4 regions of the Rouxiella badensis genome follow, and region 3 is predicted to be linked to each of the others. Evidence: predicted binding sites of a transcription regulator. Region 3 holds the regulator's gene; each other region holds the start of a gene.
The links. Region 3 encodes PhoB, which activates phosphate uptake and scavenging genes when phosphate is short. Its sites were predicted from a motif close to CTGTCATAAAACTGNCNNAT; they were not measured.
Positions count from the first base shown of each region.

Region 1: a site for PhoB is predicted at 1,201-1,220, ahead of ugpB (sn-glycerol-3-phosphate ABC transporter substrate-binding protein UgpB). Genes of this name have one in related genera too.
Region 2: a site for PhoB is predicted at 1,632-1,651, ahead of pstS (phosphate ABC transporter substrate-binding protein PstS). Genes of this name have one in related genera too.
Region 4: a site for PhoB is predicted at 1,332-1,351, ahead of O1V65_RS18165 (MIP/aquaporin family protein). Genes of this name have one in related genera too.

Region 1 is NZ_CP114062.1:3,819,016-3,822,132, reverse strand. Features, by position in the region: gene O1V65_RS17605 (aminotransferase-like domain-containing protein) at 1-1,113, shown strand, start outside; gene ugpB (sn-glycerol-3-phosphate ABC transporter substrate-binding protein UgpB) at 1,336-2,652, shown strand; gene ugpA (sn-glycerol-3-phosphate ABC transporter permease UgpA) at 2,768-3,117, shown strand, end outside.
Region 2 is NZ_CP114062.1:4,079,148-4,082,264, reverse strand. Features, by position in the region: gene pstC (phosphate ABC transporter permease PstC) at 1-336, opposite strand, end outside; gene pstS (phosphate ABC transporter substrate-binding protein PstS) at 485-1,525, opposite strand; gene rluF (23S rRNA pseudouridine(2604) synthase RluF) at 1,745-2,635, opposite strand; gene O1V65_RS18825 (peroxiredoxin) at 2,836-3,117, shown strand, end outside.
Region 3 is NZ_CP114062.1:3,115,973-3,119,089, forward strand. Features, by position in the region: gene phoR (phosphate regulon sensor histidine kinase PhoR) at 1-892, opposite strand, end outside; gene phoB (phosphate response regulator transcription factor PhoB) at 979-1,668, opposite strand; gene sbcD (exonuclease subunit SbcD) at 1,889-3,117, shown strand, end outside.
Region 4 is NZ_CP114062.1:3,942,901-3,946,017, reverse strand. Features, by position in the region: gene glpK (glycerol kinase GlpK) at 1-281, opposite strand, end outside; gene O1V65_RS18165 (MIP/aquaporin family protein) at 323-1,168, opposite strand; gene zapB (cell division protein ZapB) at 1,654-1,893, shown strand; gene rraA (ribonuclease E activity regulator RraA) at 2,088-2,573, opposite strand; gene hslU (HslU--HslV peptidase ATPase subunit) at 2,752-3,117, opposite strand, start outside.

The sequences.
Region 1 (3,117 bases), 700 kb from region 3:
AGCAAGATGGAGGGCGTTATTTCGCTGGCGGGAGGCATTCCTTCTTCAGCATTATTCGATTTTGAAGGCTTGGCGAAGGCCACTCAAATTGCGATTACCGAGCAGCCAGAGCATGCGTTCCAGTATGGTCTGACCGAAGGCAGCCATGGCCTGCGCTCACGTATTGCCGACCTGTGCAAAGATCGCGGCATTGTGGCGACCGCCGAAGATATCGTTGTGACCGCCGGTTCTCAGCAAGCGCTGGACCTGGTGATGCGTGCGGTTGTCGATCCTGAAGACGTGTTCGTGGTTGAGCGTCCTACCTATCTGGCGGCATTGCAAACGTTGGAGCTTGCTGAAGCTCATCTGCTGTCTGTGGGTTCCGACGGCGACGGCATGAAGGTCGACGAGCTGGCAGAGATTCTTAAGACACGCAAGATCAAGGGCGTGTATCTGGTGCCAACATTTGGTAACCCGAGTGGCGTAACGCTGAGCCTTTCACGCCGTGAGCAGCTGGTGAAACTGGCAGCCGAGCATCAGTTCCTGATTGTTGAAGATGACCCCTACGGTGAACTGCGCTTTACCGACGAACGTTTGCCGACCCTGTTCGAGATTTCTAAAACGCACTACGGCCATGCCAACAACATCATCTATACCTCGACGTTCTCCAAGATTCTGGCACCCGGCCTGCGTCTGGGCTGGGTCATTATGCCGCAGTGGCTGCTGAACAAAGTCGCGATTATTAAACAGGCGGCAGATCTGCACGCCAGCTCACTGTCGCAGACCGTGGCCGAAAACTACCTGGCGCTGGGTCGTCTGGATAAACAAATCGAAACCATCCGTGCCGCCTACAAGCAGAAATGTAACGTGCTGGCCGAGCTGCTGGAACGTGAACTGGGCCACGTGTTGACCTTTGAATATCCGAAAGGCGGCATGTTCCTGTGGGCTCGTTTCCGTGAACCGCGTAACTGCACCGAGTGGATGAAGAAAACGCTGGAGCAGGGCGTCGTGTTCGTGCCGGGAGAGTTCTTCTTCTCCGATAATCCGGACTACTCGACCTTCCGTATCTCCTTCGCGACCGCCACTGAAGAGCAGCTGCACGAGGCCGTTGCCCGTCTGAAGCGCGCGCTGTAAGTGATAAAATCAGAGTAAATCGAGGCGCATTGTTCACACAATGCGCCTCTTTTTTTGCCATATTCCCGTCATCTTCGTTTCACTCTGCTGTCACGTTATTGTCATTTATTGGTTATTTTTCTGTCATTTATGCATGTCATGTTAGCTCCCGAATAAAAAAGTTTATTAACTTCCATTATTTCTCTGCAATTTCTAACACCAGCAGATTTTCAGGAGACAGGCATGTTTATCAATTTAAAAAAATCGGCTCTGGGTGCAGCACTCATGCTGGCTTTCAGTGCCAACGCGCTAGCCGTGACGGAGATCCCTTTCTGGCACTCAATGGATGGCGAGTTAGGTAAAGAAGTTAACTCTCTGGCCGATCGTTTTAACCAGACGCATCCTGACGTAAAAATTGTTCCTGTTTACAAGGGCAAATACGACCAGAACCTGGCTGCTGGCATCGCGGCTTACCGTACCGGTAATGCCCCGGCGATTTTGCAGGTTTACGAAGTAGGTACGGCGACCATGATGGCGAGCAAGGCCATCAAACCGGTTTACCAGGTCTTTGCAGACGCGGGTCTGAAAGAAGACGTCTCCCAGTTCGTGCCGACGGTTTCCGGTTACTACTCTGATTCTCAGGGACGCCTGCTTTCGCAGCCGTTCAACAGCTCCACGCCGGTGCTGTACTACAACAAAGATGCCTTCAAGAAGGCCGGTCTTAATCCCGACCAGCCGCCAAAAACCTGGCAGGAGCTAGAGCAGGACACCGCCAAGCTGAAAGAGGCCGGGATGAAGTGTGGCTACGCCAGCGGCTGGCAGGGCTGGATCCAGATTGAAAACTTCAGTGCCTGGCACGGCCTGCCGGTAGCAACCAAGAATAACGGTTTCGACGGCACCGATGCGGTTCTGGAATTCAACAAGCCGGAACAAATCAAACACATCCAGTTCCTTGAAGACATGAATAAAAAAGGTGAGTTTACCTATTTCGGTCGCCAGGACGAGTCTACCGCCAAGTTCTATAACGGCGACTGTGCAATGACGACTGCGTCTTCCGGTTCACTGGCTGACATTCGTCAGTACGCCAAATTCAACTATGGTGTAGGTATGATGCCGTACGACGCCGATGTGAAAGGCGCACCGCAAAATGCCATCATTGGTGGCGCAAGCCTGTGGGTCATGAAAGGCAAAGATGCGGCGACCTACAAGGGCGTGGCTGAATTCCTGCAATTCCTGACAACACCGGCGATCGCCGCCGAATGGCACCAGAAAACCGGTTATTTGCCGGTCACGACGGCGGCCTACGAGCTGACCAAACAGCAGGGCTTCTATGATAAGAACCCAGGCTCCGACGTGGCAACGCGTCAAATGATGAACAAACCACCGTTGCCGTTCACCAAAGGCCTGCGTTTGGGCAACATGCCACAGATTCGTACCATCGTGGATGAAGAGCTGGAAGGCGTGTGGAGCGGTCAGAAAACGGCTAAGCAGGCGTTGGATGAGTCCGTTCAGCGCGGCAATCTGCTGCTGCGTCGTTTTGAAGCCTCTGTGAAGCAATAACGAACGTCTTTTAACCGGGCAGAGTGCGCCATTCTGACACTCTGCCCCTGTTTTTGGCGACGTTCGCAGCCGTTTGTCTTCTGTTCTCCGCCTTATATTTCGATGAGTCATTCATATGAGTTCACACCGTCCCGGGTTTGGCTGTAGCTGGCTGCCCTATGCGCTGGTTCTGCCTCAGTTATTGATTACGGCGATCTTTTTCCTGTGGCCCGCCGGTCAGGCACTGTGGTATTCGGTGCAAACCATGGATCCTTTCGGTATCTCCAGCGAGTTTGCCGGTCTGACCAACTTTCAGCAGCTGTTCCAGGATCCTTACTATCTTGCCTCGTTTTACACCACGCTGAAGTTCAGCTTTATGGTGGCGTTCTTCGGGCTGGCGATTTCGCTGCTGCTGGCAGCCATGGTTGACCACGTTATTCGCGGCAGCCGTCTGTATCAAACGTTGCTTATTTTGCCTTACGCCGT
Region 2 (3,117 bases), 960 kb from region 3:
CAGTGGACGTTTGAGCCAGTTAGGTGCCAGTTCGGTCAGAAACAGCGAGATACCAAAGCTGACGGGAACGGCAATCAACAGCGCAATAATCGAGGTCACGATCGTTCCGTAAATCGGAACCAGTGCGCCGAACTGCTCGTTGGGAACGTCCCAGGTTTTATTCCACAGGAAAGAGAAACCAAACTTTTCCATGCTAGGCAGGGAAGAAATAAACAGCGAAACGATGATACCGCCGAGCAGCAACAGCGTAATCAGCGCAGCCAGTTTTACCAGCGCGCCGAAGATAATGTCACCGTTTTTGCTTGGTGCTTTGAAGGACGGCGTTTTTTCAGCCATAACACTCTCTTCTTATTCAGATTTATTTCTCTTTCGACAAGGGGTTATCGGCAGAGAATGAGACAGAAGACCGGTACTTTATATCACCTGCTATCTCAAACCAAAGTAATTGGCGCCGTAGCGGGGCTACGGCGCCAGAAACAGAGGCTTAGTAGAGGGATTTACCGCTGCTGTCTTTAACGTTGGTCTTCCACGCTGTCTGGATTTGAGAAATAACAGACTGCGGCAGGGAGGCGTAATCCAGACCGGTCGTCAGCTTGTCACCATTTTTATAGGCCCAGTCGAAGAACTTCAGAACTTCTGCGCCCTTGGTGGCATCCTGCTGCTGCTTGTAGACCAGAATGAAGGTGGTAGAAGAGATTGGCCATGCGTTGTCACCCTTCTGGAAGGTCAAGTCCTGAGCAAAGGTCTTGCTCCAGTCTGCGCCTTTCGCCGCTGCGCTGAACGACTCTTCAGAAGGGGAAATTGCCTTGCCGCTCGCATCCACCAGCTTGGTGTAAGTCAGGTTGTTCTGTTTGGCGTAAGCGTATTCAACGTAGCCAATTGAGCCAGGCAGACGCTGTACAAACGCGGCTACGCCGTCGTTACCTTTGCCGCCCAGGCCGGTTGGCCAGTTAACGGTGGTGCCTACGCCAATCTCTTTTTTCCAGTCGGCGTTAGCTTTGGACAGGTAGCTGGTGAACACGAAAGAGGTGCCTGAACCGTCTGCACGACGAACGACAGCGATATTGGTATCAGGCAGTTTCACGCCTGGGTTCAGCTTAGTGATTTCCGGATCGTTCCACTTCTTGATTTTACCCAGATAGATGTCACCCAGCGATTTACCGTCCAGCGTCAACTCACCGGATTTAATGCCCGGGATGTTAACGGCCAGCACAACGCCACCGATCACGGTTGGGAACTGGAACAGACCGTTTTTCTCGAGGTCAGCGTCGCTCATTGGCGCGTCTGATGCACCGAAGTCTACGGTTTTAGCGATGATCTGCTTGATGCCACCTGAAGAACCGATGCCCTGATAGTTAACCTGAGCGCCCGTTGCTTTTTGATAGGAGTCAGCCCATTTTGCATAAACTGGCGCCGGGAATGTACCGCCTGCACCGGTCAGATTAGTTGCTGAGAATGCAGACATTGCTGTTAAAGAAAAAGTCGCTGCCACAATACCGGCGACGGTGGTACGCATCAGTTTCATGTTCCACTCCTGGTGGTTATTATTTGATTCGACTCATGTCGAAGCTGAGTAAAGTGTTTAGCACAGGAGCAAAATAGGACAGTTTGGTGACAGTAAAATGTAGGTTATATGACAGTTTTGTGACAGAGGGCAAATTATGGGCGGTATCAGGCGGGTATTGGTTTAAAACCGTCTAATCATGCAGATTAGACGGTTTTAACGGCTAAAAATCATGCAGGCTTATCGGCCTTTCTTTTTACGACCGGGTTGAACAAAACGCTTACGGGAGGCACCATTTCCGTCTGATTTTTCAGCAGTTTTGGGTCCATTTTTTGGCCCGTTCACCGAAGGTTTCTTAACCGCCGCCGCTTTTGATGGCGCTTTTTTCGCCGGCTTGTTGTCCTCGGAAGAGGAGTTTTCAATCAGTTTGAACAACTCGATAAGCTCGTCGTCCGTTAAATCACGCCATTCACCCAGCGGTAACCCTTTCAGATTGACGTTCATGATGCGGGTACGCTCGAGTTTGGTGACTTCAAAACCAAAGTGTTTACACATGCGGCGAATCTGGCGATTAAGGCCCTGCACCAGCGTGATACGAAACACGAAAGGCGCTTCTCTCTTCACTTTGCACTTTTTGGTCACGGTGCCAAGCATCGGCACACCGGCGCTCATGCCCTGAATGAATTCGTCGGTCACCGGTTTGTTCACGGTTACCACGTACTCTTTTTCGTGGTTGTTGCCGGCGCGGAGGATCTTGTTGACCAGATCGCCATGGTTGGTCAGGAAAATCAGCCCCTGAGAGTCCTTATCCAGACGACCTATTGGGAAGACGCGCTTGCTGTGGTTAACGAAATCACTAATGTTATCCCGCTCGCCCTCTTCCATGGTAGTGATGATGCCAACCGGCTTGTTCAGCGCAATCAGCACCAGATCTTCTTCATCACGCGGCTCGATAAGCTGACCGTTAACTTTGACGACGTCCCCGGCGAAAACCTGATCGCCCACGGCAGCGCGTTTGCCGTTGATGAAAACGTTGCCCTGCTCGACGTAACGATCGGCATCGCGACGAGAACAGATGCCGCTCTCGCTAATGTATTTGTTAAGACGAATAGATGAGCTGGTCAACTTGATACCTTCGTAAAAAAAAGCGGACTATACCTTATCCACGTTGGGTTGCGAAGCCTGTCGCGGCCGAATTGTGCAGAGCGGCATATTGATTGGAAAATCTTTTAAAAAATATTTTTCCCGACCGCAACCTTTCCTTTTCGACCAGCGAACCTATGGTTAAGGTCATCAGGCGCGAACGCCTGCCTCACAATGGAGAAAATATAATGCGTATGAAAAGTACCTTTAGCACGTTGGCTGTCGCTGCGGTTCTTGGACTGTCCCTCCCCGTGACTTCCGCATTTGCCGCCCTGCAGGTAGGTGAGAAAGCCCCTGACTTCAAGCTTAGTGCCGCGCTGGCCGGTAAGCCAACCACCTTCTCGTTGCAGCAGGCACTGAAGAAAGGGCCTGTGGTTCTGTACTTCTTCCCGGCCGCCTTCACCGCAGGCTGTACACTGGAAGCACACGACTTCGCCGAAGCCACCGCTGACTTCGCCAAACAGGGTGCC
Region 3 (3,117 bases):
GTCCAGCGCTCAGCGCAGCAACCTCGTGCTCCAGCATGCCCAGCATGCCCGGGATATCGACTTTTTCCTGTAGATCGATATTAGTGGCAGCCTCGATGCGCGACAGCGTCAGCAGCTGTTTGACCAAACCGTCCATCCGCCGCGTCTGCTCCTGCATGGTGTCCAGTGCCTTGCTGCGGAAAGGCTCCTCCAGCGTGGAATCGTCCATCATCTCCAGATAGCCCTGCAAGACGGTCAACGGTGTGCGCAGCTCGTGGCTCACGTTGGCGAAGAAGTTGCGTCGGGCCCCTTCAAGCTGGCGCATTTGCGTCACGTCGCGAGCCACCATTAGCAGTTGTCCTTCCGAATACGGCATGATTCGAAACTCGACGTAGTGCTCATTATTAAGGTGCAGCGTCAGCGGGCGGGTAAAATCTCGACTCTGCACCCAAACACGCAGTTCAGGATAGCGCAGCAGGTTAAACAGGTGCTGGCCGTTGTCTTCCGGCCAGCGGAAGCCCAGAAGCTCCTGAGCCAGGCCGTTACACCAGAAAATATTGCCCTCTTCGGTGGTCAATACCACGGCATCAGGGAGCGATTCCGCCCCGCTGCGAAAACGTTTAATCAACAGCGCCAGCTCGCGTCGCCGGCGGCGATTTCGCATCTGCATCTGATTAAGGCCATAGAACAGCGGTTCCCAGCTCCATAGTCCACTAGGAGGGGTAATGCTGCGATCGAGCCACAGCCAGTGGGAAAGCTTTAGTTGGTTAAAATAGTTCCAACCCAGCGCCGCCAGCACGGAAGCCAGCAGCAGCCAGGGCAGATAACCAATAAAAATGGCGAGGATAAGCGCAGGACAGCAGAACATAAATAGTTCACCAGCCAGACGCCTCCAGGATAATCGTTCTAACACACAGTATCTCCGCTGTGAGTGATAGAGATGCCTACCCAATATCTTTCATGTTGCCTGCGCATCTGCAACATGAAAGATGAAGGGTATTAGTAGCGAGTCGAGAACCTGTAGCCTGTTCCGCGAACCGTCTGGATCATGCGGTCGTGCCCACTGGTTTCCAACGCTTTACGCAGGCGACGGATATGCACATCAACCGTGCGATCCTCTACATAAACGTTAGTGCCCCAGACGTTATTGAGCAACTGTTCACGGCTATAGACGCGCTCAGAGTGCGTCATGAAGAAGTGCAGCAGTTTGAATTCGGTTGGGCCCATGTCCAACGCCAGCTCGTTCGCCATAACGCGATGCGAGGATGGGTCAAGGCTAAGGCCTTGCATATCAATGACTTCCTCGACCGCCATCGGAGAGATGCGGCGCATAACGGCCTTAATACGGGCCACCAGCTCTTTGGGAGAGAAGGGTTTGGTAATGTAATCATCGGCGCCGACTTCGAGCCCACGCACACGGTCTTCCTCTTCACCTCTTGCTGTGAGCATCATCACCGGAATATCTCGGGTCAGCGCTTCGCGTTTAAGGTGTTTGATAAACTGAATGCCTGACCCACCGGGCAACATCCAATCCAGCAAAATTAACTCAGGGTAAGGTTCAATCAGACGATTGACCGCCGAGTCGAAATCTTCAGCTTCAATGGCCTGATAACCATTCTGCTCAAGCACAAAACAAACCATTTCACGGATCGGTGCTTCGTCTTCCACAACTAATATGCGTCTAGCCATTTTGATAGCCTGCCAAATAAGTTAGCGAACTTAATTTTGATTTCGGGCGTCATTATGCGTCACTTTTGTGACAGATTTATGAAAAGAATTTACGCTGCGTTTAAGTGTAGCCAAGGCGTTATTTTTGACCCAGGCATTTGTCATTGAAAAGGTTTTTCGGCGACAGCCACTACCCTCGGCGTTTATACTTATCGCCTGTTACCGCCACCGCGAGCCCCCCATGCGACTCATTCATACCTCTGACTGGCACCTCGGTCAGTACTTCTTTACCAAAAGCCGCGCTCCCGAACATCAGGCCTTTCTCAACTGGCTGATTGAACAGGTTGAACAACATCAAATAGATGCGGTGGTGGTCGCGGGGGATATTTTCGATACCGGCTCGCCGCCAAGCTACGCGCGCGAGTTGTATAACCGCTTTGTGGTCGACCTTCAGCGCACAGGCTGTCAGCTCATCGTCCTGGCAGGGAATCACGATTCCGTCGCCACCTTAAATGAATCGCGCGAGCTGCTTTCCTGCCTGAATACCCAGGTGATTGCCACCGTCGGCGAAGATCTGTCGCGTCAGGTGCTGACCCTGAAAAATCGCCAGGGGCAACCGGGGGCGATACTTTGCGCTATCCCGTTCCTGCGCCCGCGTGACCTGCTTTCAAGCCAGGCCGGACAGTCCGGCAACGAGAAACAGCTGGCGTTGCAGGAGGCCATCGCCGCGCACTATGCCTCGCTTTATCAGGCGGCCTGTGACAGGCGCGATGAGCTCGGCGGCGCCCTGCCGATTATCGCCACCGGGCACCTGACTACCGTGGGCGTCAGCACCTCCGACTCGGTGCGCGACATTTACATCGGTACGCTCGATGCATTCCCCGCGCAGGCCTTCCCGCCGGTCGACTACGTTGCGCTCGGGCACATCCACAAGGCGCAAAAAATTGCCAAAACTGAGCATATTCGCTACAGCGGCTCACCGATTCCGCTCAGTTTCGATGAAGCCAGCAATGAAAAGAGCGTTTACCTGCTCGATTTCACCGCCGAGAAGCTCAACGCCGTCGAGACGCTGGTTATTCCTCGCTCACAGCCGATGGAAATTATCAAAGGGACGCTGGCCGAAATCGAAAAACAGCTGCTGCCGTATGCCGGCCTCGAGAACGGGAAAGTGGTCTGGCTGGATATCGAGGTCGCGACACAGGACTATCTCAGCGACATTCAGCGGCGGGTGCAGCAGCTTACCGACCCGCTGCCGGTCGAAGTCGTACTGCTGCGGCGCAGCAAGGAGCAGCGCTTGCTGGGCCTGCAACAACAAGAGAAAGAGACCTTGAAAGAGTTGAGCGTTACCGAAGTCTTTGAACGGCGTCTGGCGCAGGAAAATGCTCCCGAAGAGGGTCGCCAGCAGCGCATCCGCACGCTGTTTTCTCAGGTGCTTGAACAGGTTGAGAGCGGTCATTCTGCGGAGGACGT
Region 4 (3,117 bases), 830 kb from region 3:
ACGATGGTAGTTTCACGCTGGTTGGTGATACCGATACCGGCGATTTGGTCAGAGTTAATATCAGCCTTTGCCAGAACTTCAACCAGGACAGAGCTTTGTGAAGACCAAATTTCCATCGGGTCATGCTCGACCCAGCCAGCCTTAGGGTAGATCTGGGTGAATTCGCGCTGTGAGACGCTAACGATGTTGGCATCGTGATCGAGCACTACGGCGCGTGAACTGGTGGTACCCTGGTCGAGTGCAACGATATATTTTTTTTCGTGTGTCTTATCTGCTGTCATGATTTATGTCCTGCAAAGTGGGCTATAAACAGTTTAACCTATTAGGCTTTACGCTGAGTCTGCTGTGGCGCGTCGTCTTTAGCGGCGATGGCGACAGTCTGAGGAAGATGATTGCTAATCAGGGCCTTGTAACCAACGGCGCCCAGGCATGCACCAATCAGCGGACCGAAAATAGGCACCAGGAAGTAAGGGATGTCACGCGCACCGGTGAAGGCCACTTTTCCCCAACCTGCGAAATAGGCGAACACTTTTGGACCAAAATCACGCGCCGGGTTAAGGGCGAAGCCGGTCAATGGACCCATTGAGGCACCGATAACGGCAATCAGCAAACCAATCAACAGCGGGGCCAACGCGCCACGCGGCACACCGTTACCGTCATCGGTCAGGGCCAGAATCAGTGACATAAGAACGGCGGTGATAACCACTTCAACCAGGAATGCTTGCAGCACGCTGATATGCGGGTTTGGATAGGTCGAGAAAATCCCGGCCAGATCCAAACTGGCAACGCTGCCGCGAACCATATTGTGGGTCTGTTCAAAATCGATGAAAAGGTTGTAGTAGAGGCCATAAACCAGCGCTGCGGCGCAGAATGCCCCGGCGACCTGAGCGATGATGTACGGCACGACCTTGCGGCCTTCAAAGTTGGCAAACAGGCACAGAGCGATAGTGACGGCTGGATTAAGGTGAGCACCCGAGATGGCGGCAGTCAGGTAAACAGCCATCGAGACCCCAAGGCCCCAGATGATGCTTATCTCCCACTGACCAAACGAAGCGCCTGCCAGTTTCAGTGCCGCGACACAGCCAGCACCAAAAAAGATAATCAGGCCTGTTCCCAGAAACTCGGCGATGCACTGGCCTTTGATTGTGGAACTCATATTTTGGCTCATAATCGAATCCTATAAAGGATAGTTGTTAAGGGTAGGGTTTAAATCACTTTGTTTTATTGTTTAGTGTTATTTAATTTTTACATCTCAGATCGTATGAGTATGTAATGTGAATTTATCGTTAACGAGCATAAACGAGAAATACCGAAATCAAAATGTGTGTGCTGTGTCATAAAAATGAGCGAATACGCGTGTTTTTAAGAAACTGGCTGACCGAAAAAATGAATGCTTTGCGCTAAAACTAGCGAATTTACTGACCGATCGCTGCGTTCTTTCAGCTTTTCCTGATAGTCACGCCATGATAATTGCAACAGACTGCGTGCAGGGCCAGTATGTTGCTAGACAGCGAAGGGATGCCTACATACAATCGGGGTTAATTGAAGCCGCAGTGTTAATTACAGTTGTAGTTAATTGAATTATCGAGCTGCGTCGGGAAGATGCGGCGAGTCTTATAAGATGTACGCCTTGCGAACATAAGGGGAATAAACATGTCATTTGAAGTCTTTGAGAAACTAGAAACTAAAGTTCAGCAAGCGATTGATACCATTACTTTACTGCAGATGGAAATCGAAGAGCTTAAAGAGCAGAACAACAGCCTGTCTCAGCAGGTACAGCAGGCGAACGGTAACCACGAGTCACTGGTTCGTGAAAATGCGCATCTGAAAGAAGAGCAGCACGTTTGGCAAGAGCGTTTGCGCTCACTTCTCGGAAAAATGGAAGAAGTCTAATCCACTGAGTCCTTGAAGCTGCACGCCGTCAGCGGCGTTTATTCACCCGAATCAATGACTTATGTCGGCTCATCGGGAATCGATTCGCTCGCTGCCTTGTTGCGACTCCAATGACTCTGCGGACGTAGTGTTCTACTTTTCCAAAATAAAAAAGACGCATTTTGCGTCTTTTTTGTTGCCTAAAAAGCGAGAGATTACTCGATATCGAGCGGGTCCTCTGACAGCACGATGCCGGTGTTGTCGGCGTACAGGTGGTCACCCGAGAAGAAGGTCACGCCACCAAAGTTTACGCGGATATCGCTTTCGCCAATCCCTTCGCTCGCGGCCCCCGCCGGGATAGCGGCCATTGCCTGAATGCCAATATCCAGCTCTTCGAGGTCATCAACCTGACGCACAGCACCGTAAATCACTATGCCTTCCCACTCGTTTTGCAGCGCCAGGTTTGCCAGTCCTGCATCAAGCAGGGCGCGACGCACCGAACCGCCGCCGTCTACCAGCAGAACACGGCCACGGCCATTTTCTTCAAGCAGATCGTAGAGCAAGCCATTATCTTCAAAGCATTTCACCGTGGTGATTTGCCCACCAAATGAAGTACGTCCACCAAAGTTGGAGAACAGGGGTTCAACGACATTCACTTCTTCATGATAAATGTCGCATAGTTCTGAAGTATCGTATTTCATAGGATTTTTATCTGGTTGCTCGCTGGTGCTTTCAGTATATCCCTTTCTGGCAGATGTTGGCAAAATCATCAATTCTTTACGTTTTGACTTTCCGTATCTACCTCATGCCGAGGGACGTGGGGCAAGAAAAAGGGAGGCCGAAGCCTCCCTGATTTTCTGTATCATGCACATAACACCATTACAGAATAAAGCGGCTCAGGTCTTCGTCGGCGACCAGTGCATCAAGGTGATTGCGCACATAGTCGGCATCGATGATCACCGTCGTGCCGTTGCTTTCGCTGGCATCATAGGAGATGTCTTCCATCAAACGCTCCAGCACGGTATGCAGACGACGAGCACCGATGTTCTCGGTGGTTTCGTTAACCTGCCATGCGGCTTCTGCAATGCGGCGAATACCGTCTTGGGTAAACTCAACGGTCACGCCTTCAGTCTGCATCAGCGCTTTGTACTGATGAGTCAGTGACGCGCTTGGCTCGGTCAGAATACGCTCGAAGTCTTCGGTAGACAGCGCCTGTAGCTCAACGCGGATAGGCAGACGACCCTG